DNA from 2 places in the Clostridium taeniosporum genome. Region 1 is predicted to be linked to the other one. Evidence: predicted binding sites of a transcription regulator. Region 1 holds the regulator's gene; the other holds the start of a gene.
The links. Region 1 encodes LexA, which represses DNA repair genes until DNA is damaged. Its sites were predicted from a motif close to CNAACANNTGTTNG; they were not measured.

Region 1 (16,980 bases):
TAAGCTTCAATATATATTTAAAATTAATTTAATTATGGCTTTAGATAATGAATTAATATAATTTGTTTTAAATTAATTCTTATTAGAACATAATCTGAATTTGTAAAATATATTTAAAAAGTGCTATTTTTACGACGGTAGAACATATGTTCTATAGCTGCAAAAATAGCACTTTTAACTATCAATTCCTGAATTTAAAATGATAATTTGATTATAACGTTAAAGAATACTATTTAATTAATTCTATAAATGTACAATTGATCACATTTTCCAGATCTTTAGGATTCATTTCAATTTGAGAACCAATTTTTCCTCCACTAAATACTATTGTTTCATAATTTAAAGCTGTATTATGGATAAATGTCTTAAAAGGTTTTTTCATTCCTATAGGAGAACAACCACCCCTTATGTATCCAGTTATTTTATTTATATCTTTAACATGAATCATTTCAATATTTTTTTCTTCAGCAGCTTTAGCAGCTTTTTTCATATCTAATTCCTGTGCAACCGGAACAACATAAACATAAAATTCTTTAGAATGTCCTTGTGTAACTAAAGTTTTGAAAACTTGATTTTCATCTTTATTTATTTTATGGGCCACAGCTACACCGTCTATTTTTCCATCTTTATTTTGATAACTATAAGTAGTGTAATTTATTTTCTTACTATCCAAAATTCTCATAGCATTAGTTTTAGTTTCTTTAGCCATAACTTTTTCTCCTTTAATTAATAAAAAATTCATTATTATTATATATTATAATGGATTTTTATCCAAATTCTTATTTAACATCTATTTCAAAACCACGATTTGAAAAAATAACAAAAGTAGAAATACTAGAATTAATTTATTTTCAAATTCTAAATTTCATACAAATAGACTTGCGTTCTATGTGTAAAAATTAGTAAGAAGTAGTATTGAAATTTAATTTCTTATTAATGAAGAATAAAATTGTAAAATAATTGCCAATTAATTCTACAATAGCTATGGATAATAATTATTAATAAGGATTGTTCATATTTAGTTGGATTTATTTAAGTATAGGGTTTTATAAAATAAGTGCATAAAACTTAGTATATTTGTCTATAATTTAAAGGAAATATTTTTTTATTCATTAAATTCAAGATATTATTTAATGAATAAATTTAAATCAAGGTTAAAATTTTGCAAAAAAAATCATTATTATTATAAAAAAATGCTCATTTTTATTTCGGGAAATATACATTTCCCGAAATAATTGATTAAAAATTCATTTATTGGTATAATATATTTAAATCTTATAGAAATAGATTTAAATTAAAATAAATGATGGTGATAAAAATATGAATTATGATATTGATTTTTTCCAAAACAATGATTTACCCGATTCTGTAATAGATTTTTTAAATTACTTAGAAACCATAAAAAATAAATCTGGTAATACAATTACTGCTTATAAAAAAGATTTAACAATATTCTTTAGATTTATGAAATTATATAGAGGGCTTGTTAAAGATAAAAAAATAGAATTTGAAGATATAAATATTACAGATATAGACGATGAATTTTTAAAAACAATAAAATTAAGAGATTTATATGCATTTATGTCCTTTATAGAAAAATATAGAAATAATAGTGCTTATGCTAGAGCTAGAAAAGTTGCTACTTTGAAATCATATTTTAAGTTTTTGCAAGGAAAAGCTAAATTAATTATGGACAACCCTACAACAGAACTGGAATCCCCCAAAATAAATAAGAGGCATCCTGTATATTTAACATTAGATCAAAGTATACATTTACTATCTTCATTAGACAAAAATAATAAAAATTATGCCAGAGATTATTGTATATTAACACTATTCTTAAATTGTGGGATGCGTTTATCTGAATTGTGTGGAATATATATTGAAAAAATCAGAAATGATACTTTAACTATTATAGGTAAAGGTAATAAAGAACGTACTGTTTATCTTAATGAAGCGTGTTTAAAATCAATTGAAAATTATATGAAAGTTCGAGATGACTCAAAAGCATTACCAGAAAATAAAAAGTTTTTATTTTTATCTTCTCATAATAAACCAATAAACCAAAGAACTGTTGAAATAATGATTAAAAAACATATTAAAAATGCTGGTTTGACAGATGGAAAATATACTCCCCATAAATTAAGACATACTGCTGCTACCCTTATGTATAAATATGGCGATGTAGATATAAGAAGCCTTCAAAATATATTAGGGCATGAAAATATTTCAACAACTCAAATTTATACTCATATAGATGATGAAACATTAAGAGATGCTGTTAAATCAAATCCATTATCAAAATTATAATTACTACTCTCCTATTTTTAACTTATAAAAATCTCTATTATTATGAATTGTATAATAATAGAGATTTCAACTCATAAATCACTTTACATAATATTTATAGTGTAACTATATCTTATTATCTTATGGGTTCACCTAAAGTATCTTTGAATTGTTTAACATATGCAGGATCATTTCCTTCATATACAACTAATGTATTTCCTTTTCTATAATAATATGGTTTACGAGTGTAATCTGCTGTTGAACCTTCTATTGTCATTCCGTTTTCTGATATTCTCTTTATATCTTCATTAGCTTTGTTAATATCTTCATATTCATACACTCGTACATAATCATTTCCCACCATGTAATCAGTTTCTTTTCCACTAAAATAATTTTTTTCATTTCCAGTTACAGCATCCTTAAGTTCCTGTCCGGCATTTACTATATCATCTTTAAAATTTATTGCTGTATATTTTATACTTTCACCAGCATTCTTTGTTGTGTCTTTGACATCATTTCCTAGATCTTCAACATCCTCTTTAACATTTTCTCCTGTTTCTTCCATGTTATTTTTTTCGTTATTATTAACATTATCAGAAGTATTATTAGGTCCACATCCTACAAACATTGAACATGAGATTAATGTAGATAATAATAACGCTAAAATTGATTTTCTTTTCATAAATTTTACACCTCATTTCTAATTAATCTTTCTAATTTAGTTTGCCAAAAACAACTTAATATATTCATTTAACATACATTTTAACCATAATAAATATTATGTAAAGTAAACAATAAAAAAGATAAAATAACTTTAAACATAAGTTATTTTATCTTTTAGATATTTATATAAACAATGTTCCAAATGATTTATTAAAGTAATTTAAATTATCAGCATCGTTTCCTTCATATCGTATAAGTAATTTCCCTTGCTTATAATAATGGGATATACTAGAAAATTCATCTTCTATTCCAATTTTTTTTGATTGAGAAAGTGTGATTATATCTTCATGTAAACTATTGCGGTTATTATATTGATATACATATACTTTATCATTTCCAATACTATAAGAAGTTGCTATTGTTGATCTAGATAAATTATCTTCCACTGAATAATTAGTAATATCATATCCTGAATTTTTTAAATTATCTATAAATTTAGCTGTATCAAAATGGAATTCTTGACCAACTTCATTAATTCCTTCGTTTATTTTACTTGAAGCATTTTTATAAGTATTATTTGATGCTCCGTTATTTAAGTTATTACATCCAATCATAAACATTGATGTGGATAAAAATGTCATTGCTAATAATGTTAAAATGAATCTATTTTTCATATAAATTACACCTCTTTTTCACAACTATTTCATTAATAGTTTGTGTTAAAAAGGCCTATATATTCATATTTATGCTTTGTTTTTAAATTTTCTTACTCCAGGATATATTTCTTCTGTGAGTTCTTCTATATTATCATCATTAAATAATTCATTATCATCTAAGTATTCAATATGATCAAAAGCATCTTCATATTCTACTTCTTCATTATTATTAATACTAAACTCTTCTGAATTTAATCCATTAGATGATATAAATTTAGAATAAGCGTCTTTTAAATCTAAGTTACGTTCTTCCATTTCTTCTAATTGTTCTTCACTAAGAGATGATTTTAAATTATTAACAAATTCTTTCTCCAATAATTTGTTTTCATCTTTTGTTTTTGCAATATCTTCTATTTTTATAGCTTTAATATCTACTCCATCTATTTCTAAACATTTACCACAGTTATCACATATTTTATTTTCATATATATCGCAATAATCATCATCAGTATATTTATTTTTCATATTAAGCACCCTCATTTCTATTATGAAATTGTCATTATATTATATCAAAACCAGGAATTTAAATCAAATAAAATTTATAAATATAACAATTAGAACATACAGAACATAAGTTTGTTATATTATAAAACCTATGTTATAATAACTATAGGATAGAGAGGTGTAATATCAATGATAGAAAGCAAAGATAGACAAACAGAAATATATGAATTTTTAAAAGTATATATAGAAAATAAGGGATATCCACCTTCAGTAAGAGAAATATGTGAGGCCGTTTCATTAAGATCAACTTCTACGGTACATGGTCATTTAAAGAGACTGGAAAAGAAAGGTCTAATTAGAAGAGATCCAACAAAACCAAGAGCATTAGAAATTGTTAAAAGTGATAGTGAAAAAAAAGAAATGATAAATATTCCTATAGTAGGTAAAATTACTGCTGGGATGCCTATACTTGCAAGTGAAAATATAGAAGATTCTTTTCCTATACCTCTTGATTACATAAAACATGATAATGAGCTGTTCATGTTGAGAGTATCTGGCGAAAGTATGGTTAATGCAGGAATACGAGATAATGACTTAGCAATTATTGAAAGCTGTCAAACTGCATTAAATGGAGATATAGTTGTTGCATTAATAGATGAAGAAGCAACAATAAAAAGATTTTTTAGAGAAAAAGATCATATAAGATTACAACCTGAAAATGACTCTATGGATCCTATAATAGTTGATGATTGTTCTATTTTAGGTAAATTAGTAGGAATATTTAGAGCTTATTAATAAAAATAAAAAAAATTGATTAAAGGTTTAATAAAACAAGCTGAAATATAAGTAAAATTTAATATTTCAGCTTGTTTTATTGTTAAAATATCTTTTATTAATTAATAGATACTTATTTTATCTCTAATACTCTACTCAAAGCTATCAAAATTCCTATTTTACCATGATCAAAGTTTAATCCACCCTGCATATATGCAATATAAGGTTCCCTTATTGGACCATCTGCAGATAATTCTATTGTTGAACCAGATATAAATGCTCCTGCAGCCATTATTATTTCATTATCATACCCTGGCATAGCCCAAGGTTCACATACAGCAAAAGCATCAATTGGTGAGGCTGCCTGAATTCCATTACAAAATTGAATTAATTTCTTTGGATCTCCAAATTCTATAGCTTGTATTATATCTGTTCTTTTATCAGTTGATGCTGGGAATCCTTTAAATCCAGCAAGTTCCATAGTTTTTGCACAGAATATAGCTGTTTTTACAGCTTCAATAGAGACATGTGGTGCTGAAAATAAACCTTGATACAAGCTCCTCATAAGACCATAAGTAGCTCCATATTCCCCACCTATTCCGGGTACAGTAAATCTATAAGATGCTTGTTCAACATATTCTTTTTTACCTACTATGTATCCACCACCTGGAGAAATACCTCCACCTATATTTTTCATAAGAGATCCGGCCATAAGATCTGCCCCTACTTCTGTTGGTTCAATAGTTTCTATAAATTCTCCATAACAATTATCTACAAATATTAAAACGTCATCTCTTACTTCTCTTATACATTTTATTACTTCTTCAATTTCTGAAATTAAAAAAGATTTTCTTGAAGCATATCCTGTACTTCTTTGAATGTGTATTAATTTTATATCATTATCATTTTTTAAAACTTCTTTGATTTTATCAAATTGGAATTTCCCATTTTTATCTAAATCAATAACATCTGTTTTTACATTATATTCATCTAAAGAACCTTTAGTTTTTTTATTAGCAAGTCCTAATACCCCTAAAAGTGTATCATAAGGCATTCCAGAAGCACAAAGTATTTTATCACCAGGTCTTACATTTCCCATTATAGCAGCACCAATAGCGTGAGTACCACTTACAAAATTATGTCTAACCAATCCAGCTTCTGCTTGAAATATTTTAGCATATACTCTATCTAAAGTATCTCTTCCAAAGTCATCAAGTCCGTATCCGGTGGTATTAGTAAAATGTGATTCACTTATTCTCTCTTCTTGAAATGCTTTTAGTACTTTAAGTTGATTAAATTCTCTTATTTCATCATACTCTTTAAAAATATATTCTGTTTCTTTTAGAGCTTGTTTATATAATTTAAATGCTTCCTCACGAACATTATAATTATTGATTAGAAATTCTTCTGTTTTTTTTAACATTTTTATATATTCTCCTCCTAGGTGTTATAAATATATTTTCTCAAAAATAAATAGGCAATTAATTGCCTATTTATTTTAGTTTTCATTATCTACAAATAAAATTGGTTTTGCTGGAGTTACAGTAGTTATTGAATGTTTATATATAAGCATTTGTTTATTATCACAATCTAAAATAACAGTAAAACTATCAAACCCTTTTACAGTTCCATTTAATTGAAAGCCATTTGAAAGATATATTGTTACAGGTATCTTATTCTTTCTAGCATTGTTTAAAAATATGTCTTGTAGATTATTTTGTTGCTTATTCATAAAACCATATTTACCTCCATTTTTTATTCTCTTTATATTATTATAAACCTAGTTATTTGTTATGTCATCAACAATTTTACTTAATATTTCCTCATCAGATAAAAGATCTTTATCTAAGAAAATACATCTAGGATCTCTTCTAAACCAAGTCAATTGTCTTTTAGCATAATTCCTTGAACCTTGCTTTATTAAATTTATAGCTTCTTCTAATGATATTTTTTTATCTAAATAATAAAGTATTTCTTTATAGCCTATACCTTGCATCGATTGCATATTTGCAGTATATCCAAGTTTTTTTAGTTCTATACATTCATCAATAAGTCCTTTTTCTATCATTATGTCTACCCTTTTGTTAATTCTATTATATAATTTTTCTCTATCCATAGTTAATACATAATAGTGTATATCATAATCTGTTTTATAAAAGTCATTTCCTACGTTATAAGAACTAAATGGCTTTCCAGTAAGTTTATATACTTCTAATGCCCTTATTACTCTTTTTCTGTTATTAGGATGTATTTCCTTATAACTTATTTCATCTATTTCTTTAAGCATTTCATGAATATAGTTATTACCATTTACCTCTGCTAATGATTCCAAATAAGTTCTGTATTCTTCATCTTTTTCAGCTTCTGTAAAAGTAACATTGCATGTTAAAGAATTTATATATAATCCAGTACCTCCAACTATCATAGGAAGCTTTTTTTTATTTATAATTTCTTTTAAAGCTTTTTCTCCTCTATTTTTAAAATCTGCAACTGAAAATTCTTCTTCTGGTGAAAGGATATCTATCATATGATGTTTTACATCTCTCATCTCTTCTTTTGTAACCTTAGCAGAACCTATATCCATATTTGCATATATTTGCATTGAATCTGCTGATATTATCTCTCCATTTAATTTTTCAGCAAGTTTTATTGAAAGTTCTGTCTTTCCTACAGCTGTAGGTCCTCCAAGAACTAAAATCTTTTGTTTCATTATTAAATAATCCTCCTAAACTTTTTGTCTATATCTGTACTAGTAAATTGAATAATGGTTGGTCTTCCATGAGGACAATGGAATGGATCATCTATATATCTTAATTCTTCAATTAATTTAACCATTTCTAATTCACTTAATGGATCATTTCCTTTTACAGCTGCTTTACAAGCTTTAGTTGCTATAGCATTATGTTTTACTTCAGTAGTTTTACCAGAACCTAGATTTTTAAGATTATCTAGTATTTCTAAGAATAAATTTCTAGGCTTAAGTTTCCCTAAAAAATATGGAACTTCTTTTAATGCAATAGACGTACCACCAAAATCTTCAATAGCAAAACCCGCTTCCTTAAATACATCCTTATTTTCTTCAAAATACGAATAATCATCTATGCTTAAATCTATTACTGTTGGTATCATTAAAGGCTGAATTATTATTTCTCCTGAGTTTATATCATTTAAATATTTTTCAAACATTATTTTTTCATGAGCTGCATGTTGATCTATCATATAAAGAGTTCCAACATATTCCCCTAATATATAAGTTTTATTATATTGACCTATAATTCTTATAGCAGGAAATTTTGGACTTCTTTCTTCTTTTTCAATTTTTCCAGTATTTATTTCATGTTTAATATATTTGTTATCTAGATTTTCACATGAAGTATCAGTTTCATTTATTGTAGTATATTTAAGTTCATTTTTATCATAAACCAGATTTATATTATTTTTATCATCACTATGGACATCTAATTTAATATTTTCACCTTTTAAATCAATAGGAATTTCTATACTTTCAGGTGTATTCTCATTAATTTGTGTATTTTCAATAGATTTTTGTTCATAAATATGCTTATTTATGCTATTATTACCGTTGTCAGAACATATGTTCTTTTGTGCTAAATTGTTAATGTTATATTTAACTTTTTCCTGTTCTTCTTCTATTTTAAATGTAATTTCTTCTATATTTAAACTTGAGTTTTTATTTTTATCTTTATTTTCCTCTTCTTCAGGTATTGAAAATTTATCAAAAACTTCTTCCTTTAAAGATGCATGAACAGCACCAAATATCTTTTTAAATATAAATCTCTCATCATTAAATTTTACTTCTGATTTAGTTGGATGAATATTTACATCTATATATTCTGGATATATTTCTATGAATAATATAAAAAAAGGAAACTTATTTATAGTGGAGAATGATTTAAAAGCTTGCTCTACAGCAATTCCTAAACTTCGATTCTTTATATATCTGTTATTTACAAAAATACTTTGGTTGTTTCTAGAACCTCGTGCAATTTCTTCTTTTCCCACATAACCATAAATTGTAGCTATATCACATGTGTTTTCAAAATATAATACATTTTCAACTATATTTTTCCCATATATAGTTCTTATTACATCTTTCATATTACCATTTCCATATGTATGAATAACTTTCTTACCATTATTAAATAGTTTAAAGCTAATATTAGGATTAGATAAAGCTATTCTAGTTATAATATCATTAATCAAAGATGATTCTTTAGATGTTGTTTTTAAAAATTTCTTTCTTGCAGGAACATTAAAAAACAAATCTTTTACTTCTATTATAGTTCCTTTATTAATTCCACACTCTGTAATTTTTGAAAATTTTCCACCTTCAATTGTTATTTCATAACCAAATTCTTCATCTTCTTGTTTGGTTTTTAAATTAACCTTAGCTACTGATGCAATAGATGGTAGTGCTTCTCCCCTGAAGCCTAAAGTACTTATACTATATATATCTTCAGATTCTTTTATTTTACTTGTAGCATGAGGCATGAAAGCTTTATGTATATCTTCTTTATAAATTCCATCACCATCATCTATAATTCTTATTAAAGAACTTCCACCCTCTTCTATTTCTATTAATATATTTTCAGAGTTTGCATCTATGGCGTTTTCTACTAATTCTTTAACTACAGATGCAGGCCTTTCTACAACCTCTCCTGCTGCAATTTTATTTGCTGTATCTTCATTTAATATATTAATTCTTTTCATATAGTGCACCCCCCTTATAAGTATTTACATTAATAATCAAATAAAATATAATTTATTATAATACATATTTATTTATAATTCTTTTGTTTAAAGTTTCTTCAAATGTATTATATCCAATTTAACTAGTAATAACAAATCTAATTTAAATATACAAATACAAAAACCCTTAGGTATTTTTAAAGAAATTAACACCTAAGAGTTCTTGTATTACTTAACTAATCATTTTAATTTTATTTACGTCTTCTTGCAAAGTCTACAAATTTAAATTTATCCGGTCTGTGTCTAGATTCTGTATATTGAAATAGACTTGTATCATCTAAATAAGTATAACTTTTTACAACCACTATCATATTGAAATTTTTCATGTTCAAATACTTTTTATCTTCTTCTGTAGCAAATTGAACAGTTATTTCTTTCTTAGCATAAGCTATTTTTAATCCCAATTCATCTTCAATATACTTATAAATGGATTCTTCACATATTTCTTCAGTAATATTTTCAACAAATTCTTGTACTAAATAATCTTTATCTAAAATTATTTTTTCATTTTTAATACTTCTAGACCTTATTATTTTCCAAACTTTATCTTCAGATTTTAATTCTAATTTTTTCATAATATTTTCATTTGGTTCAATGCATTCCAAAACTTCAACCTTAGTTTTAGAATTAGGTCCTAGTTTATCTGCAATTTCTTTGAAACTAACTACACCTGATACAGGAAAATCAAATTTATTTATATCTAATACAAAAGAACGCCTACCTTTGATTTTTTGTATATATCCGTTTTCCTCAAGTAATTTTAATGCTTTCCTTGCAGTATCTCTAGAAACACTATATTCTTTCATAAGATCACTTTCTGAAGAAATTTCATCATTTGCTTTATATATTCCATTTTCTATTCTATTTGCAATTTCACTATATATATTAAAATATTTACTACCCATTATTTATCACCATTAATATTTTAACATAACTTTGACTTAATTCTCAACGATATAAGCAATAGATTCATATGGTCTAAGTGAAATTTTATTATTTAAATCCATACTATCTTTGTAATTTGAAATTAATATTTTATTATTGCCTATTAATTCTTGTGGTAATAACACTTCAGTTTCTTCACCATAGAAATTATTTAAAACTATTAATTTTTCATTCTTATATTCTCTTGTATAAGCTAACACTTTTTCATGTTCTTCAAGTATCATTTTAAAAGATCCATTAGAAATTACATCATATTTTTTCCTAATTTGTATAAGTTTTTTATAATGGTAGAATATAGAATCCTCATCTTTTAATGCATTCTCTGCGTTTATTTCTTTATAAGATTTTCCTACAGGTATCCAAGGAGAACCAGTTGAAAATCCACTATTTTTTTCAGCATTCCATTGCATAGGTGTTCTTGAATTATCTCTTGATTTTGAAGCTAATATTTTATATATTTTTTCTTCATCAACGCCATTTTCTTTTAAAATATCATAATAGTTTTTTGATTCGATATCTCTATATTCATCTATAGAATTAAAGTTAGGATTTATCATACCAAATTCCTCACCTTGATAAATATAAGGTGTTCCTCTCATTAGATGAATACAAGTTCCAAGCATTTTTCCGCTTTCTTTATGATATTTATCTGTATTTCCAAATCTAGAAATTATTCTTGGCTGATCATGATTACACCAAAATACTGCATTCCATCCATTCCCTTTTTCCATACCTTCTTGCCATTCTTTAAAAATGTTTTTTAGTAATTTGAAATCAAAATCCATAAGTGTCCATTTATCACCATTATTATAATCTACTTTTAAATGATGGAAATTAAATACCATAGATAGTTCTTTTTCTTCTGGATTTGAATATTTAATACAATTATCTATGGTTGTAGAAGACATCTCACCAACTGTTATTATATTGTCATGTTTTCCAAAAGTATTTTTATTTAATTCTTTTAAATACTTATGTATATTAGGTCCATCTGTATAAAATCTTCTTCCATCTCCAAGAATGTCATCTTCAAATTTTTCTGGCTTAGAAATTAAATTTATAACATCAAATCTAAATCCTTTAACACCTTTTTTTATCCAATGGTCTACTATTTTATATATTTCATTTCTAACTTCTGGATTTGTCCAATCTAAATCCCCTTGTGTTTTATCAAATAGATGTAAATAGTATTCATCAAATTTATCTACATATTCCCAGGCATTTCCTCCAAACTTTGATTCCCAATTAGTTGGAGGTTTACCATTGTTACCTTTTTTAAATATATAAAAATCCTTAAATTTTTTATCTCCACTTAAAGCATTTTTAAACCATTCATGTTCTGTTGAAGTATGATTAAATACCATATCAAGCATTATATGAATATTTCTTTTTTCTGATTCTTTAATAAGTTTATCAACATCTTCATTAGTTCCAAATAAAGGATCTATATTATAATAATCTGCTACATCATATCCATTATCATTTTGAGGTGATACATAAAAAGGAGTAAGCCAAATATAATCAATCCCTAATTCTTTTAAATAATCTAGTTTTTCTATTACTCCGTTTAAATCGCCTATTCCATCTCCGTTTGAATCGTTAAATGATTTAGGATATATTTGATAGACAGTACTTTTTTTAAAGTCTTGCATACTGCTAATTCCTCCAATTTAAAATTATTATTTGCTAGTTTAACTAGCCTAGTTTTTTCTTTCCAACTATAAAAGTTAATATGAATGGAACTACTATAGCAACAACCATTGCTACTGCAAACATAAGCATGTGTTGTGGCTGAATTGATAAAATACCAGGTAATCCACCAATTCCTACAGAGTTTGCCATTACTCCTGTTGAAACAGATATTATAGCTGCTATAGCTGATCCTGCCATTCCGCATATAAATGGGAATCTATATTTTATGTTAATACCAAATAATGCAGGTTCAGTTACTCCAAGGTAAGCTGATATACATGCTGGAATTGCTATTTGTTTTTCTTCTTCATTTTTTCTTTGAAGATATATCATAGCTAAAACAGCTGACCCTTGAGCTATATTAGATAAAGCTATCATTGGCCATAAAGACGTTCCTTGAAATTGAGCCATTAATTGTAAGTCTATTGCATTAGTCATGTGATGTAATCCAGTTATAACAAGTGGTGCATAAAGGAATCCAAATATTGCAGCGAATATACTTCCAAATGATGAAGTTAATCCACCATAAACCACTGATGATACCCAAGCTCCAATAGTCCAACCTATTGGTCCAAGAACTGTATGAGCTATTAAAACAGTAGGTACTAAAGCAAAAAATGGTACTAATATCATTGATATTGAAGAAGGAACTATTTTTCTAACTCCTTTTTCAAGATATGCTAACAAGAATCCAGCTAAAATAGCAGGTATAACTTGTGCTTGATAACCAATCATATCTATTTTGGCAAAACCAAAATCCCAAAATGGAATTGTATCAGCTCCAGCAACTGCATAAGCATTTAAAAGCTGTGGTGATACTAATGTAATACCAAGTACTATACCAAGTATTTGAGTTGTCCCCATTTTCTTAGTTACAGCCCATGTAATCCCAACAGGTAAGAAATGGAATATTGCTTCACCAATTAACCATAAAAAGCTATGAGTTCCTGCCCAAAATTGTGATACTTCAATAAGAGTTTTTGTACCGTTTTCAAACATTTTAATATCACCAATGATATTTCTAAATCCTAGTATAAGACCACCTACTATAATTGCAGGTATTAACGGTGAAAATATTTCTGCTATATTTGCCATCATTTTTTGAACGATATTCATGTTTGATTTAGCTGAACTTTTTATATTATCCTTACTAACTCCTTCAACTCCAGCTAATGCTGTGAATTCGTTATAAAATACTGCTACATCGTTTCCAATAATAACTTGAAATTGTCCAGCTTGAGTAAATGTACCTTTAACAGATTTTATTTTTTTAATTTTTTCTTCATCAGCAACAGATGTGTCATTTAAAACAAATCTCATTCTTGTCGCACAATGTGAAACAGCACTTATGTTTTCTTTTCCACCTATGTATTCTAATAATTGTTTAACTTCATTACTATACTTAGCCATTATTTTACCTCCTTTTTATACATGTACGTACATGTTGTAATTAAATAATAACTTATACGTATATGTTTTGTCAATGTTTACATTGAATTTTTTATCATTAAAAGATTGCCCTAAAACGAATTGAATATTCAAAACATTCTAGGGCAATCTTTTTATACATTTTTATTATAAAATTTTTTAATTTATATCATCATTAAAAATGTTATCTTCTCTAATTATATAATTACATTGAGAATTAGGGCAAACTCTCTCGATTATTATATATGTTCCATCTATTTTACGCTTTCTAACTAACATTTCTTTACATTTTGGACATTCTAATGGAAGACTGCAACCACAATTCATAAATTTATCTCCTCTTTTTATTATTGAAATTTTTTTGCTTCTGTAACTAATTTGTATAAAGCATTCATAGCTTCCATAGGATTAAGTGATAATATTTCTACTTCACTAAGTTCTTTTATAAAACTTTCTTTTTCTATAAATTCAAAGTTAATTTGCATGTTATCCCTAGAAACATCCTTATTATTTTTATTATGCTTCTTACTATTTACTTCTTTTAACTCTTTAATTTCCACTTTTAAAGACTCTATGGTTTCTCTATACTCTATATTTTGATTTTCTATTTTTAAAATTTTCTCTTTATCATAATCATTTTCTTGTATAATTGTATTTTTAGATGAAACTATTCTATCTTCATTTTTGGTACAATCAACAGCAATTTCTTTTTCTTCATATGAATCTACTGTAGAAGATGAAACCTTATTTATATCAAATGTATTTTTATCTTCTAAATCATTAAGAATTTCTCTAGCACGATTAATAACATTATCAGGAAGTCCTGCAAGCTTTGCAACTTCAATACCATATGATTCATCTGCGCCACCTTCTACTATTTTCCTTAAAAAGACTACACTATCTTTTAATTTTTTAACTGCTACAGAATAATTTTTAACCCCTGGTAAAACTCCTTCAAGTTTAACGAGTTCATGATAATGAGTTGCAAATAAAGTCTTACATCTCAAATCCTTATTTTTAGTTATATACTCAATAACAGCCCATGCAATAGAAAGTCCATCATAAGTTGAAGTTCCTCTTCCAACTTCGTCAAGTAAGACTAAACTATTACTTGTTGCATTTTTTAAAATATTAGAAACTTCCCACATTTCAACCATAAATGTAGATTTTCCACCTGCTAAATCATCTGATGCTCCAATTCTTGTGAAAATCTTATCACAAATAGATATATCAGCACTAGCTGCTGGTACAAAAGATCCTATTTGAGCCATTAATGTTATTAATGCCACTTGTCTCATATAAGTAGATTTACCAGCCATATTAGGACCTGTAATTAATAATAATTCTTTATCACTTTGATTTAACTCAGTATTATTTGATACAAATTCACCTTTATCAATTACTTTTTCAACAACTGGATGTCTTCCATCTGTTATTTCAATTATTCCATCTTTGTTTATATTAGGTTTTACATAATCATTTTCTAACGCAACTAATGCCAAAGTAGAAATACCATCTAAATCAGCTATTATTCTCGCACTCTTTTTTAATCTACTTATTTCTTTTTCAATTTTTTCTCTTACTTCCACAAATAAAGAATATTCTAAATTAATAAGTTTTTCTTCAGAACCTAAAATTTTATTTTCCATTACTTTAAGCTCTTCTGTTATAAATCTTTCTGCATTAGCTAATGTTTGTTTTCTTATATATCTACCTTCTGGAATGGCATTATAATTTGATTTACTTATTTCTATATAATATCCAAATACTTTGTTATAACCAACTTTTAAAGATTTAATACCAGTAAATTCACGTTCTCTATTTTCTAAAGCAGCTATCCACTCTTTCCCATGAAGTTTACTTTGACGTAACTCATCCACTAAACTATTATATCCATCTTTTATTATATTTCCCTCTTTTAATCCTAAACCTGGATCTTCTTTAATAGATATATCTAGTAATTCTTTAACATCTGTTAATTCATCTAAATTTTTATAATATTCTTTTAAAAGAATAGAACTTGCATTTTTTAAAAGTTCTTTGATATAAGGAAGCTTATTTAAAGAAGACTTAAGTGATAATAAATCTTTAGCATTAACATTTTTATTAGATATTTTACCAACTATTCGTTCAATATCATAGATTTCTTTTAAAGCACTTCTTAAATCTTCATTAAAACTTATTGAATTAAATGCCTCTTCAACACCACTTAATCTTTTTTCAATTTCTTCTTTAACAATAAGAGGTTCATCAATCCATTTTCTTAAAGTTCTTCCCCCCATAGATGTAGCACTTTTATCAAGTACCCAAAGAAGAGATCCTTTTTTAGTTTTTTCTCTTATACTTTCTGTAAGTTCTAAATTCCTTCTTGAGTTTCCATCTATAGTCATATAATTTATAATCTCATATTGTTCTAATAAATTTATATTAGTTAAACTCATTTTTTGAGTTTCATTTATATACTTAAGAAGTACCCTACTTGGAATCTCTCTTTCTTTAGACAATCCACTTACTTCTAAATCTGAAAACTGATTTAGAAGTTCTTCTTTAGAAACTAAAAATTCATTAAAATCCTTTTTAGTTATAAGAGCAGGTAGTATATTATTTATTTCATTTAATAAATCTTCACTTATATTAATATCTACTATTATTTCTTTAGGAGATACCTTTGATATTTCATCAAGTAAGCTCATCTTAATATTATTAAAAGATGTAGTTTTAAATTCACCAGTACTTATATCAGATGTAGCTATTCCAAATTTATCTTCCTGTTCAAATATTACCATTAAATATGTATTATCATTTTCTAAATTAGAATTATTATCTACAAATGTTCCAGGAGTTACTACTTTTACAACTCCTCTTTTTACTATTCCTTTAGTTTGTTTTGGATCTTCAAGCTGTTCACATATAGCAACTTTATATCCTTTAGAAATAAGTCTTGGGATATAAGCAGCAGCTGCATGATGTGGAATTCCACACATAGGTGCTCTTTCCTCAAGTCCACAATTTTTACCTGTTAAAACAAGTTCAAGTTCTCTGGATACAGTTATTGCATCATCAAAAAACATTTCATAAAAGTCACCTAATCTATAAAATAGAATACAATCATTATATTCATCTTTTGTTTTCATGTACTCTACCATCATTGGCGTTAAAGCCATAATAAATTTCCTCCTTTTAATTAGGTATATATAGTTACCTAATTTTAAACTTAAAATCAAATCTTATTTTATCATAGGGGGCATTAGTAATCAAA
Region 2 (16,980 bases), 420 kb from region 1:
TCTTTAGTAACACAACTTTCATTTTTCAATCTATATTTTATTAATTCTTCTATAGTTAGTATCTTTAAATCATGCTCTTTAGCAAATTTTATTAAATCATCTCTTCTTGCCATATTTCCATCATCTTTTATTATTTCACATATGGCAGCTGCACCTTTAAATCCTGCGATTTTTGATAAATCTACTGATGCTTCTGTATGTCCAGTTCTTTCTAAAACACCTTTTTTCTTTGCTATAAGAGGAAATACGTGTCCTGGTCTTCTAAAATCATCTGGTCTTTCACTTTCAACTAACATTTTTATAGTTTCAGATCTTTCAAAAGCTGAGATTCCAGTAGTTGTGTTTATATAATCAATTGCCACTGTAAATGCTGTTTCATGATTATCAGTGTTTTTCTTCACCATAGGATTTAAGCCCAATTTTAATGCTATTTCTTCTTCTACTGGTGCACATAATAACCCTCTTGCATATTTAATCATAAAATTTATATTTTCAGGAGTTGCTTTCTCTGCTGGAATAACTAAATCTCCTTCATTTTCTCTTCCCTCATCATCAACAATAATAATCATTTTTCCGTTTCTTAAATCATTAACACATTCCTCAACAGTATTAAAGTTCATTTTCTCTCACCTCATACATAATTTTATTTTATTTAAAAACCATTTTCTCTTAAAAACTCCATGGTTACCTTGCTTTCACTATTTACTTTGTTATTTTCTTTACCTAATAATTTTTCAATATATTTTCCAATTACATCACATTCTAAATTAATAATTGATCCAACTTTTTTCTCACACAAAATTGTATTTTCTAAAGTATGTGGTATAACCGATACTTTAAATTTTTCATCATCCACATAAGCAATAGTTAAACTTATGCCATCAATAGATATTGAGCCTTTATATATAATATACTTTAAAATTTCATCAGGTGCAGTTATAGTAAACCATGTTCCATCAGAATCTTTTTGTATGTCTATTATTCTTCCTATACCATCTATATGCCCACTTACTATATGACCTCCAAGTCTATCTTCTAATTTCATAGCCCGTTCAAGATTAATTTTATTACCTGTCTTTAAACTTCCTAATGAACTTTTCTTTAAAGTCTCCCCCATAACATTAGCCCTAAATGAAGATTTAGTCATTTCTAAAACTGTTAAACATACACCATTGGATGCTATACTATCTCCTATTTTAGTATTTTCTAACACTTTATTTGCTTTTATTTCTATTATTCCAAAACCATTACCTAATGTAAGCGTTTCTATAACTCCTACTTCTTCAATTATTCCAGTAAACATTTAATCCCAACCTTCACTTCAATTTATTTACATAACCATCTATAACTATCTCCTCTGATAATTTTTCATATGTTAAATCTTTAAGTTTTACAGTATCACTTAATCTATAAAATCCTTTACCACCTATACTACTTTTGCTTGTTTCTCCACCTAATATTCTAGGTGCTATATAAAATCTAACTTTATCTACTATATCTTCTTCTAATGCTGAAAAATTTAATGTTCCTCCGCCTTCAATTAATACTGAATCTATCTTTAAATTTCCTAAAAATCTCATAAGTTCTTTTAAATCAACTTTTTTATCTTTATCATTTACCTCTATTACTCTAATATTTGCATTTAATAATTTTTCTTTCTTTGATTTATTTGCATACCTAGTTGTAGCTATAATGGTTAGATTATCATTATTTTTTATTACTTTAGAATCTAATGATATTTTTAATGTACTGTCTACAATAATTCTTATTGGGTTTCTTCCATTTTCTATCCTACATGTAAGTTCTGGATTATCCTTTATTATTGTGTTAATACCTACCATAATAGCCGATAATTTATTTCTTAATAAATGACCATCTCTTCTAGCTTCTTTAGATGTAATCCATTTAGATTCACCACTTGTTGTAGCTATTTTTCCATCTAATGATATAGCACTTTTTAAAACTACAAATGGTAAATTAGATGTTATATATTTAATAAACACTTCATTTAATTTCTTACATTCTTTTTCTTTCACACCAACTACAACTTCAATATTGTTTTCTTTTAATTTTTTTATACTCTTTCCAGATACTAATGGATTAGGATCTAACATTCCTATTACTACTTTTTTTATTTTTTTCTCTATTATTAAATTTACACATGGAGGTGTCTTACCATAATGTGAACAAGGTTCTAAAGTAACATATATTGTACTTCCTTCTACTGCTTTAGTCGCATTCTTAATAGCATTCACTTCTGCATGTTTTCCTCCATATTGCTCATGGTAACCTGTTCCAATTATCTCATTATCTTTTACTATTACTGCACCAACTAAAGGATTGGGATTAACTTTTCCTATTCCTTTTTTAGCTAATTCTAGTGCTAAATCCATGTATTCTTCCTTCAACAAATTCACCTTCTTAAAAAATCGCTAAGCGACTTTGTAATATCGATTTTTTTAGCCATGTACCATTTCCAAACATAGTACAAGACATATGATTCTTCATTCTTTAGGGTGTCCTCATAAAACCTTTAAAATACAATGTTCTATAAGTTATCCAGAAAATTTTAGTAATATAATTTCCTAAAGAATAAAAAATCCCTGAAGTATTATAACTTCAGGGATTGAAATTTATCTTATTTATAATTTATTAGCATTTTAATTCATTAACATAAAGATTTATGGTCTTTAATATTAAGGTAAAATATAATATTAAATCAAATTTTACCTTAATAATTTAAAAACCCTGAACTAAAACATAAGTTCAGGGTATAAATAACGCTAAATAACATGAATTAAAATATAATAACTATTAGATTAATATTTAACATCTTCTTTCATCCAGACTTTACTGTCGGCTTCGGAATCTAACCGAATCTGCCATTTGCATAGCTCGCGGGCTTTACCGCCGGTAGGGAATTTCACCCTGCCCTGAAGATTAATATTCAATTGATATTCTCATATTAACATACCTTTTAAATTATGTAAAGGATAATATTCAACTTTCTTACTAATGTAATGATTGAATTTTAAAATTTATATTCATTTCCTTTACCCATTTAATAATCTCCTTTGATTCATTCCATACTTCTAAACTATATTTTACATAATGCATAGCTTCTGCATCACTACCAAATCTTGAAATTCTAGGTAACACTTTAGCAATCTTCTTTTGCTTTAATATATATGGAATTACAAATGGATTTTTCTTATATGCTTTTCTTATAGCATCTTCTGCTTCTTTTATTTTTCCTGTTTTATAAAGTAATAAAACTTTATTATAAGACACAGCTGCTAAATAATCATTATCATATTTTTTAAATAACTTTTCTGCATCATTATATCTTTTTTCCATTAATAGCCAACTAGATAGTAGTCCTCTTATCATTAAATTATCTTTTTCATTTAGTTCTAATATTTCAAAAGCATTATCTATAGCAGCATCTCTTTCATTCATTTTCCACAATTGAATGGCTAAAGTATATTTAGCACCAAAAAATGGTTGAGCCTCACTTCTATTAAAGCATTCTTTAGATGCAGTTTTTAGATCATCAACTCCTAGTATATACTTTCCTGAATCAACAGCTTTTTCTAATAATGATTTCTTTTCATCATTTGTTAAACTTATATCTTTAGATAAAATTATATATGCATCTGAACAATATTCACAAATTCCTAAAGCTTCTTTAGCAAATTTTACTTTTTTATTAAAATTCTTTTCCATCCATGCTTTTCTCATTATTTTTTGAGCTTTTATAAATTCATCAGTAATTCTATTATTTTCTTCTAAAGAAATATTATTTTCTTTTTTACATTCTTCCTTTTCTTCGTTTAAGTTAGATGTATTATCTTTAGATTTTAGTATCCATTCTCTATTATCTTTTGATATATTTAATAAATTTCTTATTTCTTTTGATTTTGTAGAACCAGTACTATTGCTTACTCCAAACGCCTTATATAAATCAAGAGCTTTTATATATGGTTCTTCCTTAGCATCAAACAAATTATTTACTGTTCCAATTGCATGAACAACTCCTGCAGCCCACGAAGAGCTTTTACCTTTTTTTAGTAACTCTTCATGATTCATTCCTAAATTATGTAGCGTTTTTATACAAATTTTCTCGTACTGTTCGTTAAGATATTTATTTGAAAAGACTTTTATCTTTTCAAGAATTTCATCATATTTTTCAACTATTGAGTTAGGTAAATTTTGCATTATTTTTATAACTCCTTTTTTCAAATCTCTCACAAGTTTTCATTAATAACTAATATAATTAAAATATTTTACAATATAAAATATTATTCTTTATTTTTCGATACCTTTATATTATATATTTTAATTATATTCTCAGCAAGTGTTATACATAATAGAAACGTTTAATTATATAAAAATATACATTTTAATAATTTATAGCAATATATTTCAATTTTTTCATGTATATTTATAAGCATGTTTTTATATATTATTATAAACCTATTTTTTGGTGGTGATATATTGTTATTAAGAGATTTACATTATTTTTATAAAATTTTATCTACTCCCTATGATAAATTTAATTTATTTTTAAAAGGAAAACATAACTTAAATGAAAATATTTTAGAAGATTTATATTTAAAAAAATGCTTTAATTCTTTATGGATAAAAAAACTAAATATAAACCCTAGTAATATAAAAACTAAATATAAATATAAAATATTAGAAAAAAACTGCAATTTAATTAAAATAAAGTTCAAATATTTAAAATCATTTTCATTAAGTAACTCCCCTAAAGGAATAATATCCTATTCATTAGATGAATATTTGCTTATATTAACAAAAACTCATCACAGATTTAAAATAATCTTTTTGGTTAACAAAGAAGAAAATCCAAATCTATATGAAGAAATATTAAAAAAAGATATTCTGCAAATAACAAATATTATTTCTTCAAATAAAATAAGTGTTTGGAGTTCTAAAATAAAGGTATTAGATCGTCTATATGATAAATACTTAAAGATTAATAACTGCTATAGAACACCCTATTCAATACCTACAAGCTCTTCTTATAACCCTTTAAAAGCTTGTGAATATGCAGAAAAATTTGCTTTAAAGGCTAATCCTGAATACAAATCTTTTGAAGGAATAGGTGGTGATTGTACTAATTTTGTATCTCAAGCCCTATATAGTGGTGGATTGAAAAACTCAAATACATGGAAACCTTATAGCAATGCTTGGGTGAGAGTTGAAGAATTGTACTTATATATAATAAAAAATGAATTAGGTATGGAACTAAAGGAAAATATTCCATTAAAAAAAGGTGATATAATACAATTTTATACACCTAAATTAGGAAGATTTTTTCATTCTGGAATAATAACTCATATTCTTCCTGATGGAGACTATCTTTATTGTTGTCATAGTTATAACAAATTAAACTATCCTTTAAGTTTAACATATCCTATATTATATCCTAAAATTAGATCAATAGAAATATATTAAAACACTTTACTTAGGCACATTCAAATAAATAACTAGTCAGTGTGCTGATTTATTTTGTAAACTAATCCTTACTTAAAACCTACTAATAGCACAACTATTAACAGAACCAAAGTCATTGTATTTATCAAAACATTCGTCGCATCTTTCACTTGTTATTTATTTTCATACCCCTTATAACATAAGGATATCTTAGAATCATTTTTCTAAGATATCCTATATCTTTAAACAGTTATTTCACTTTTAATTTTTAAAGCTTTTTCATTATCTTCTATAATAGGATTTACATATTCATTAATAAATTCTACCACCTGGCTTGGTGCTCTACCTATGAATTTTTTAGGATCTATTATTGATAATATCTCATCTTTAGTAAATCCAAATGAATCATCATTTATTATTCTTTCTATTAAATCATTATCTAATCCTTCACCCTTAACTCTTTGTGAAGCTGCCATGGAATGAACTCTTATTTTTTCATGTAATTCTTGTCTATCTTTACCTCTTTTAACTGCTTCCATCATTATATTTTCAGTAGCCATAAATGGTAATTCCCTAGCTACATGTGAAGATATAACTTTATCGTACACCACCATATTTTCAGCTATATTTATGTAAAGATTTAAAACCCCATCTAAAGCTAAAAATCCTTCTGCAACAGATAATCTCTTATTAGCTGAATCATCTAAAGTTCTTTCAAACCATTGAGTTCCCGCTGTTATAGCAGGATTTAATGAATCAACTATTACATATCTAGCTAAAGCACTTATTCTTTCACTTCTCATAGGATTTCTCTTATATGCCATTGCTGATGATCCTATTTGATTTTTTTCAAATGGTTCTTCCATTTCTTTCATACTTTGAAGTAATCTCAAATCATTACTAAATTTATAAGCACTTTGAGCAATTTCTGATAAAGTATTTAAAACTATTGAATCAAGCTTTCTTGGATAAGTTTGACCTGTAACTCCAAAGCTATTATCAAATCCCATTTTTTCTGCTACCATTTTATCTAAATTTTTAACTTTTTCTTCGTCACCATCAAATAAATCCATAAAACTAGCTTGAGTTCCTGTTGTACCTTTAACTCCTCTTAGTTTTAAACTATGTATAACAAAATCTATATTTTCTATATCCATTACTAAATCTTGCATCCATAAAGTTGCTCTTTTTCCCACTGTAGTTAATTGAGCTGGTTGATAATGTGTAAAACCTAAAGTAGGTAGATCTTTATATTGAATAGCAAAATTTTTCAAATGATTTAGCACTGTTACTATCTTATCTTTTATTAATAAAAGCGCATCTCTCATTATTATTATGTCTGTATTATCACCTACATAACATGAAGTTGCTCCAAGATGTATTATTCCTTTAGCACTTGGGCATTGAAGACCATATGCGTATACATGGCTCATTACATCATGTCTTACTTCTTTTTCTTTTTTAATGGCATCTTCATAATTTATATTATTAATATTTTCTCTTAGTTCTCTTATTTGTTCCTCTGTTATATTTAAACCTAGCTCTCTTTCACATTCTGCAAGAGCTACCCATAGTTTTCTCCAAGTTGTAAATTTCATATCATCTGAAAAAATGAAACTCATTTCTTTTGATGCATATCTTGAATTTAATGGTGTGCTATATAAATTTCTCATATCAAACCTCCACACGAATATACTTTTATTTTTTTCTTTCAATATTCGTATTATAACATATTTTTTATATTTTCATAGTACTTTATTAAAAAATTTACTTAATGTTATTATTTTTTGTTTCTAATCATATATATAATCATAATATATCTAAAGTTAGGAGTGGATTAAAAATGTATAAGTTAAATATATTTGATAAAATTTCTTTTGTTTTAGTTATCCTTGGTGCTTTTAATTGGGGATTAATAGGTTTACTAAATATTAATTTAGTAACTTTACTTTCCTTTAAAATACCTTTAATTCAAAGAATAATATATATAATTATTTTTATATCAGCATTAAATTTAATCTCATTATTATTTAAATGTGATAGTAATTTTAGTAAAAAACTAAATTGAAGTACCTACTATAATTTTTCCCTGTAAATTAAATAATATTATGTTTAATAACTTTATTTAAAAATATATTTATAAAATTACACATAACAAAAGAGATGTCTCTTAAGTATATGTACATATTAGAGACATCTCCTTTTTAATAAATATTAATCATCTAAAGATTGAACTAAATTTGCTAATTCTTCAACTGCTAAAGCTTCGTCATCTCCAGATGCTGAAATTTTTATTGTAGCATCCTTAGTAACAGCTAAAGATAAAACTCCTATTAAGCTCTTAACGTTTGCTTTTTTACCATTGTATTCTATGCTAACGTCTGACTTAAATCCTGAAGCTTTCTTTACTAATAACGTTGCTGGTCTAGCATGAAGACCTGATGAACTTTTTACTATAACTTCTTTTGATACCATTATATCCACCTCTTTATAAAAAATTAATTAATAAATATAGCATCCAACTATTTTAGTATATACTGTTTTAGTAGTAATTTCAACTTAAAAATAATTAAGATACATATTTATTAAACCTTTTTATGTTATCTAGGTTGTACTATAAGTTTTATTGCAGTTCTCTCTTCTCCATCTATTTGTATATCTGTAAAGGCAGGTACACATATAATATCTTTTCCACTTGGTGCTACAAATCCTCTTGCTATAGCAATAGCTTTGACTGCTTGATTTATTGCACCTGCTCCTACGGCTTGAATCTCCGCTATATTTTTCTCTTTTATTATTGCTGCTAATGCACCTGCTACAGAGTTTGGATTTGATTTAGTTGATACTTTTAATACTTCCATTTTTATTATTCCTCCTAGAATTATTATACAAAAATCGTTTACATTAATATATATTCTATATATTAAGCAAAATTCCTTTTTATTTATAATATTTTCTAAATAAAAAAAGATAAAATGCATATTTTATACACATTTTATCTTTTAATTTTATTTAGCAAACTCTACTGTTCTAGTTTCTCTTATTACATTAATTTTAATTTGTCCTGGATATTCAAGTTGTTCTTCTACGCTCTTCACTAAATTTCTCGCTAATTCAGCAGTACCAGCATCGTCAACTTTGTCTGGTTTAACAATAATTCTTATCTCTCTTCCAGCTTGAATGGCATATGACTTTTCTACACCTTCATAGGAATTTGCGATTTCTTCCAATTTTTCCAATCTCTTAATATATGCTTCTAATGTTTCTCTTCTTGCTCCTGGTCTTGCTGCTGATATAGCATCTGCCGCTTGAACCAATACAGCTTCTAAAGATTGCATTTCCACATCTCCATGATGGGCTGCTACAGCATTTATTATTAATGGTTGTTCATGATATTTCTTTGTTAAGTCTCCTCCGATTAACGCATGAGGTCCTTCTTGCTCTTGATCTACAGCTTTACCTATATCATGTAATAATCCTGCTCTTTTAGCTAGAGTAACATCTAAACCTAATTCTGAAGCCATTAAACCAGCTAAGTATGAGACTTCTATGGAATGTTTTAATACATTTTGACCATAACTAGTTCTATACTTTAATCTACCAAGTAGTCTTATAAGTTCTGGATGTAATCCATTTATGCCAGTTTCTAGGGTCGCTTGTTCCCCTTCGTCTTTTATATCATTCTCTACATCTTTGACTGCTCTTTCAACCATCTCTTCGATTCTTGCTGGATGTATTCTACCATCCACTATTAACTTTTCAAGTGCTATTCTTGCAACTTCTCTCCTTATTGGATCAAAACTTGAAAGAATGACTGCCTCTGGAGTATCATCTATTATTAAATCTACTCCTGTTAATGTTTCTAAAGTTCTAATGTTTCTTCCTTCTCTACCTATTATTCTACCCTTCATTTCATCATTTGGTAGCGCAACAACGTGCACAGTAGTTTCAGACACATGATCTGCAGCACATCTTTGGATAGCAGTAGTAATTATTTCTCTTGCTTTTTTATCTGCTTCTTCCTTAGCTTTACTTTCGATTTCTTTTATCATCAATGCAGCATCATGTGAAATTTCTCTTTTAATTTCATCTAACAAAATTTTGCGAGCTTCTTCACTAGAAAGAGATGAAATTCTTTCTAATTCTTCTCTTCTTTGGGTATAAAGTTCTTGTACTTTTGCTTCTACTTGATCTATATCAAGCATTCTTTGATTAATCTTTTCTTCCCTTTTTTCTAGTATATCACTTTTTTTATCAAGTGATTCTTCCTTTTGAATAACTCTTCTCTCAAGTCTTTGAATCTCATTTCTTCTTTCTCGAGATTCCTTTTCAAAGTCATTTCTTAACTTATGAACCTCTTCTTTAGCTTCAAGTATTGTTTCTTTTTGAAGAGCTTCAGCTTCTCTTTTAGCTCTTTCTAAAACATCTTGTGCCTCATTTTCAAGAGACTCAACTTTTTCTTTTGATACTCTTTGTATCATTTTATAAAGTAGTATTCCTAATACTAATAATATAAATAAATCTACTATTATTATAAAAATCCAATTCATATAAACACCTCCTAGCTTGTTAAGCTATCTATTTTAGTAAACAAGAAACCGTAGTAGGTGTCATAGTATTCTCACTGTATTGTGAATATGATAAACCAGTGTTCCTTTTTATTTTATATTAAAAATAAAATTATGTCAAGCTTGCTATGATATTGTTGTCATACTCATATCTACTAAGTTTTATAAGTTTTTTTATTTCTGTTTTTTATAAAATTTTAGTTATATTTACATTATAATTATAACCATATTTTACAAAATAAATTCTTTATAATTTATTTTTTTAGCTATACAACCTTTCCAAACTTAATGCAAAAATAATGGTGCTACATATGATTTTTTTATTCTTTATTGATACTCATAATACCTTTAAAATACAGTATTTTATAAGTTATGCATAAATACTCCAACGATATAATTTCCTAAAGAATAAAAAAGCAAAAGAAATTATTCTTTTGCTTTTTATTACTTACCTTTATTTTCCTTCTTCTCAGTAACTGTTTCTTTTAAAGTTTCATTTATTGCACCGTCCACCAATGGTAAATTATGTTTATTTCTTATTTTATTATCTATGTCTATTGCAACTTCAGGATTTTCTTTTAAGTATTGTTTCGCATTTTCTCTACCTTGACCTAATCTTATATCTCCATATGAAAACCATGCTCCACTTTTTTGTACTATTTCTTCCTTAACACCCACATCTAATATGTTACCCTCTCTTGAAATACCTTCATTGTACATTATATCAAACTCAGCTTGTTTGAAAGGTGGTGCTACTTTATTTTTTGTTATTTTTATTCTTGTTCTATTACCAACAATACCATCACCTTGTTTTATTGAGTCTATTCTTCTTACATCAAGTCTTACTGAAGCATAAAATTTTAATGCTCTTCCTCCTGTTGTTGTTTCCGGTGAACCAAACATTACACCAACTTTTTCTCTCAATTGATTTATAAATATAGCAACACAATTCGTTTTACTTATTGTACCTGCTAATTTTCTTAAAGCTTGTGACATCAATCTTGCTTGAAGACCTATATGAGAATCTCCCATTTCCCCTTCAATTTCAGCTTTAGGAACTAACGCTGCAACTGAGTCAACTATTATTACATCAATTGCTCCAGAACGAACTAGTGCTTCTGCTATTTCAAGACCTTGTTCTCCTGTATCTGGTTGAGAAACTATAAGATTTTCTGTATCAACGCCTAAATTTCTTGCATAAGAGGGATCTAAGGCATGTTCTGCATCTATAAATCCTACTGCTCCACCTTTCTTTTGAGCTTCTGCTGCTATATGAAGAGCAATTGTTGTTTTACCTGAACTTTCTGGTCCATAAATTTCAATAATTCTTCCCTTTGGAACTCCACCAATTCCAAGTGCTATATCTAAATCTAAACATCCAGTAGAAATTGAATCAATATTTAAAACACTATCTTCTCCTAATTTCATAACTGAACCTTTACCAAATTGCTTTTCTATTTGTCCCATTGCATTTTCAATTGCTTTTAATTTATTTGTATCTATATTAGCCATAATATTACCTTCCTCTCATCGAACTTATGTTCTGTATATAATTATAAGTTAACTATTATTATTAGTCAACAGTATTGATAAAAATTCCTCCTTTAAAATATGTATTAAAGAAGGAATTAGGCACATTCAAATAAATAACTAGCCAGTATGCTAGTTTGTTTTATGAACTACTTCTTTCTTGGAATCTACTAATAGCAAACCCCAAGTCATTATATTTCACAAAATATTTGTCGCATCTTTGACTTCTTATTTATTTTCATATGCCTTATTGTAATTATATCCAAATTATATTTTTTTAACCTTTATCTATTTGTGGATATAGAATCTTTATTTTTTCTAAAATAATCATATCCAGAAATTATAGTTATTATAACAGCTGCTATCAACATTATACTTGGAATTGTATTAAAGAAGTTTCTCCAAAATTCACTATTAATAACTAACTTAGTTAAATACCTAGAATCACCTATATTAACTTGTAATAGTAATAATACTATAGCTATTATTTGTATTACTGTTTTTATCTTTCCCCACCAACTTGCAGCTATTACTCTACCATCGGATGCTGCTACTGTTCTTAATCCAGATACTGCAAATTCACGTGCTATTATTATAATAGCAGCCCAACTTGGGACTATATGCATTTCAACAAGAGTAATTAATGCAGTAGTAACAAGTAATTTATCAGCTAGCGGATCCATAAATTTACCAAAATTAGTAACCTGATTTCTACTTCTTGCAATATATCCATCAAGTTTATCTGTTAACGCAGCTAATACAAATATAATAGTAGCTATAAAACTGCCGTAAGGTATTCTTTTAACAACTATAAATACCAGAAAAACAGGTACCAAAAATATTCTAATTAAAGTTAATTTATTTGCAAGATTCATCTTCAACAACTCCTATTAAATCATACTCCATATTTTTGATTATTTTTACCTTAACGAATTCACCTATATTCAATTTCTTTTGAGATTCAAAAAATACATTTCCATCTATATCAGGTGCCATTTCAAAATTTCGCCCTTTATAATGTTCACCATTATATTCTTCAATTAAAATATCGTATTTTTTGCCAACTTTAAATTTATTTATATTATTAGAAATTTCTTCTTGAGATAACATTAATCTTTCTTCTCTTTTATTTTTTATCTCTTCATCTATTTGACCATCCATTTTTGAAGCTGGTGTATTTTCTTCTCTTGAATATTTGAAAACTCCTACTTTATCTAATTTGTATTTTTGTAAAAATTCTATTATTTCTTGAAAATCCTCTTCTGTTTCTTGTGGAAATCCTACTATAAAAGTTGTTCTTATTATAATATCTGGTATACTTTTTCTAAGTTTTTCTATTTTATCAGTTATATCTTTCTTACTTGTTTTTCTTCCCATAAGTTTTAATACATGATCACTTATATGTTGTATAGGTATATCTAAATATTTTACTACTTTCTCATTAGTTGCAATTTCTTCGATTAGCTCATCATATATAGCTTCCGGATAACAGTATAGAACTCTAATCCATTTAATTCCTTCTATCTTTGATAATTCTTTTAATAACATATGTAATGTCTTTTTTCCATAAATATCACTACCATACATTGTTGTATCTTGAGCTATTAATATTAACTCTTTAACACCTTTACCAGCTAAATCTTTAGCTTCGCTTAGAATATTTTCTATTTTTCTACTTCTAAATTTTCCTCTTATTTTAGGAATTATACAATATGTGCAAAAATTATTACATCCTTCTGCAATTCTTATATATGCACTTTCTTTTTGAGTTGTAATAATTCTTTCTCCTTCATTTATGTTATCATCTGAATAATTTAATAATTGAGCTGCTACCTTATTACCTTCAATAAATTCTGTAATAACTTTATCTATTTTATTATAATCATTAACTCCTAGCATTATGTCTATTTCTGGTATAAGGTCTACTAATTCTTTCCCATACCTTTGTATTAAACATCCTGTTGCTATAAGAAGCTTACAATTATAGTTATTTTTATATTGTGCCATTTCTAATATAGTATCTATTGATTCTTGTTTAGCTGATTCTATAAAGCCACATGTATTTACAATTATAATGTCTGCTTCTTTTGCATTATTCGTTATTTCATATTCATTATTCATTCTTCCAAGGATGATTTCAGAATCCACTCTGTTTTTATCGCATCCTAAACTCACCATTCCAACCTTATATTTAGTCAAGTTTTTATCCTCCCGTATCCTAATGTTTCTTAATTATACTAAATTAATTATAATATTAACAGCAATATTATAAACTAAATTTATTCATTTTACTTATATTTTTTTAATTTTCCTCTTTATTATCATATAATTCTTCTCTGTTAATAAGTATCTTTCTAGGTCTACTTCCATCTTTTTCAGATATTATACCTCTCTCTTCTAATTGGTCCATTATTCTAGAAGCTCTATTAAATCCTATTCTAAGCTTTCTTTGAAGAAAAGAAGTTGATGCTTGCTCATAATCAATTACAGCATTTATGGCATCATTAAGTAATTCATCTGCATCCTCACCATTTTCTGATATTGATGATTGTGATTCATTGTTTATATGCTCTATTATTTCTTCTTCATAATTACTAGTACCTTGACTTGATTTTATAAAGGATATAACTTGCTCTACCTCTTCTTCTGATATAAAACATCCTTGAACTCTAAGAGGTTTACTTTCTCCAACTGGATAATACAACATATCACCTTTTCCAAGAAGTTTTTCAGCTCCTGAGCTGTCAAGTATAGTTCTAGAATCTATTTGTGATGAAACTGCAAATGATATTCTAGATGGTATATTAGCTTTAATTACACCAGTTATTACATCTACAGATGGCCTTTGAGTAGCTATTACTAAATGCATACCTGCTGCTCTTGCCATTTGAGCTAATCTACCTATATAATCTTCTACATCATTAGGACAAACCATCATTAAATCTGCTAATTCATCTACTATAATAACTATATAAGGAAGTTTTTCTTCTATCGTTCCTTTATTAAATAGTTCATTATATGATTCCATATTTCTTACACCCATATCTGCAAAAAGTTTATATCTTCTTGTCATTTCATTTACTGCCCAATTAAGTGCAGCAGCAGCTTTTTTAGGATCAGTAACTACCGGAATTAGAAGATGTGGTATTCCGTTATAAACATTAAGTTCAACAACCTTTGGATCAACCATAAGTAATTTAACTTCATTTGGACTATATTTATATAATAGACTTATTATAAGTGAATTTATACATACACTTTTTCCTGAACCTGTTGCCCCTGCAATTAATGTATGTGGCATCTTACTCAAATCTCCAACTACACATTTACCTGAAATATCTTTTCCAAGCGCAAAAGCCAATTTTTTACTTGAATTAATAAATTCATTTGACTCTAATACCTCTCTTAAAAATACAGCTACTTGATGTGCATTAGGTACTTCTATACCTATTGCTGCTTTCCCAGGAATAGGTGCCTCTATTCTAATACCTGATGCTGCAAGTCCAAGTGCTATATCATCTGATAAATTCACTATCTTACTTACCTTAACTCCTGGACTTGGTTGCAATTCAAATCTTGTAACAGATGGTCCTTTTGTAACTTGAGTAACCTTAGCATCAACACCAAAGTTTGATAATATTTCTTCAAGTTTACTGGCATTTTCAATTAATTCTTTCTTATCAGATCCTTTAAGAGTTTTATTTATCTTTAAAAGATCTAAACCTGGATAAAAATATGGAACTTCTTCTTTCTCTTGTTTTTCATAAATATTTTCTTCTATTTCAGTACTCATATTTTCTTTTTCTTCTTTATTTAATTTCACCTTTTTATTAGAAGATTTTTTTTCTTCTGTCATATTTTCAAAAATATGATTTTCTATATCTGATGAAACCTCTTCCTCCACAACACCTTTAGTATTATCATTTTTCATAAAATCCAAAATCTTTATTTTTTTATCCACACTTGATAAAATTTCATCTTTTTCTTTATTTGCCGGTGGAAAATACCCTTCTTTTTCAACTACATTTACAAAAGTATTATCTAATACCTTAACCTCTTCCCTTGTTTTAGCTTTTAAATTTCTGTCTCGTTTAATCTTCTCACCTTTATCCTTAGCTACAACTACTAAATCATATAAATTTACATCAAATATTAATATAAGTGCAATAACAGATAAAGTAAAAAATAGAATATAAGTCCCTATACCCCCTATAAACTTATATAATGGGTAACATATAAAATAACCTATTAATCCACCATGTAAATTTTCTTTATTATCAATAATAAATCTAATATTATCTCCAAAACTATTTGCTTCATCCATCATTTGAATACTTATAACTGAACAATTTAATATTATCATCAATATTAACATTGATATTCCTAAAAACCTTTTTCCAAATTGTACATTTCCTCTGGTTTTAATATATTGTAAACTAAAGTATATTAAATATACAGGTATAGCATAAGCTCCTACCCCTATTAATAAATAAGAAAAATTTTGTGCTAAAGAAGATAGCAATCCTGCAAAAGAAGTGTATATAGCTATAGCAAGTATTAATCCTACTGCCATGTATATTATTCCTAATATATCCTTATTTATATTATTTTCTTTTTTGCTCTTTTTATTACTTCTTTTAGTTCCACTTTTAGTTCCTCTTCTGCTCACATTTAATCACCTCATTATTATTTATTTCTACATAGATAAAAGTTCTCCTTTAAATAAGATACCATTAAAAATAAAAAACAGCCATAGATTTTTTTCTATAGCTGTTAAATAAGTTATTGTCTTTCTGTTAATTCTTTTAATTTTGATATAGCTTCTTTTATACCACCAACTTCATCTATAAGTCCACAGTCAACCGCTTGCTTACCAATTAATATTGTTCCTACATCATTTAATAATTCATTAGTTTGTAACATAAACTTCTCTAAATTTTCTTTTTTTATATTTGATGTTCTTATAATAAAATCATTTATTCTTTCTTGCATTTTTTTAAAGTACTCAAAAGTTTGTGCTACACCTATTATAAATCCGTTCATTCTAACTGGATGAACTATCATTGTTGCAGATGGGGTAATAAATGAATAGTCTGATGCTGTTGCAAGTGGTACTCCTATAGAATGTCCTCCTCCTGTGACTATTGAAACAGTTGGTTTAGACATGCTTCTTATCATTTCTGCAATAGCAAGACCTGCTTCCACATCTCCTCCTACAGTATTCAAAACAATTAAAATCCCTTTAACATTGTCATTTTGTTCTAACTCTATGAGCTGAGGTATAATATGTTCATATCTTGTAGCTTTTGTTTGTGGTGGTAATATCATATGTCCTTCTATTTGACCTATTATAGATAAAACTTGTATACTTTTGTTTGGAGTTACAGATGTAGTATTTCCAAAATCTTTTATAGATTGCATT

Region 2: the regulator LexA is predicted to act here: its motif matches at 11,560-11,573, upstream of recA (recombinase RecA).

Annotation. Positions count from the first base shown of each region.
Region 1 covers NZ_CP017253.2:1,655,896-1,672,875, forward strand. Annotated here, with positions in the region: gene ybaK (Cys-tRNA(Pro) deacylase) at 230-709, opposite strand; gene BGI42_RS07705 (tyrosine recombinase XerC) at 1,321-2,310, shown strand; gene BGI42_RS07710 (YtxH domain-containing protein) at 2,426-2,971, opposite strand; gene BGI42_RS07715 (hypothetical protein) at 3,135-3,626, opposite strand; gene BGI42_RS07720 (hypothetical protein) at 3,696-4,133, opposite strand; gene lexA (transcriptional repressor LexA) at 4,302-4,907, shown strand; gene BGI42_RS07730 (methionine gamma-lyase family protein) at 5,020-6,309, opposite strand; gene hfq (RNA chaperone Hfq) at 6,385-6,618, opposite strand; gene miaA (tRNA (adenosine(37)-N6)-dimethylallyltransferase MiaA) at 6,667-7,596, opposite strand; gene mutL (DNA mismatch repair endonuclease MutL) at 7,599-9,617, opposite strand; gene treR (trehalose operon repressor) at 9,848-10,561, opposite strand; gene treC (alpha,alpha-phosphotrehalase) at 10,598-12,253, opposite strand; gene treP (PTS system trehalose-specific EIIBC component) at 12,297-13,703, opposite strand; gene BGI42_RS16225 (hypothetical protein) at 13,881-14,048, opposite strand; gene mutS (DNA mismatch repair protein MutS) at 14,069-16,885, opposite strand.
Region 2 covers NZ_CP017253.2:1,238,774-1,255,753, reverse strand. Annotated here, with positions in the region: gene BGI42_RS05985 (bifunctional 3,4-dihydroxy-2-butanone-4-phosphate synthase/GTP cyclohydrolase II) at 1-620, opposite strand, end outside; gene BGI42_RS05980 (riboflavin synthase) at 653-1,303, opposite strand; gene ribD (bifunctional diaminohydroxyphosphoribosylaminopyrimidine deaminase/5-amino-6-(5-phosphoribosylamino)uracil reductase RibD) at 1,317-2,408, opposite strand; FMN riboswitch at 2,828-2,945, opposite strand; gene BGI42_RS05970 (DUF6398 domain-containing protein) at 3,013-4,218, opposite strand; gene BGI42_RS05965 (amidase domain-containing protein) at 4,498-5,481, shown strand; gene purB (adenylosuccinate lyase) at 5,703-7,133, opposite strand; gene BGI42_RS05955 (DUF378 domain-containing protein) at 7,304-7,528, shown strand; gene BGI42_RS05950 (HPr family phosphocarrier protein) at 7,675-7,935, opposite strand; gene BGI42_RS05945 (stage V sporulation protein S) at 8,061-8,321, opposite strand; gene rny (ribonuclease Y) at 8,469-10,010, opposite strand; gene recA (recombinase RecA) at 10,473-11,540, opposite strand; gene pgsA (CDP-diacylglycerol--glycerol-3-phosphate 3-phosphatidyltransferase) at 11,843-12,433, opposite strand; gene rimO (30S ribosomal protein S12 methylthiotransferase RimO) at 12,417-13,757, opposite strand; gene BGI42_RS05920 (DNA translocase FtsK) at 13,861-16,227, opposite strand; gene BGI42_RS05915 (ClpP family protease) at 16,341-16,980, opposite strand, start outside.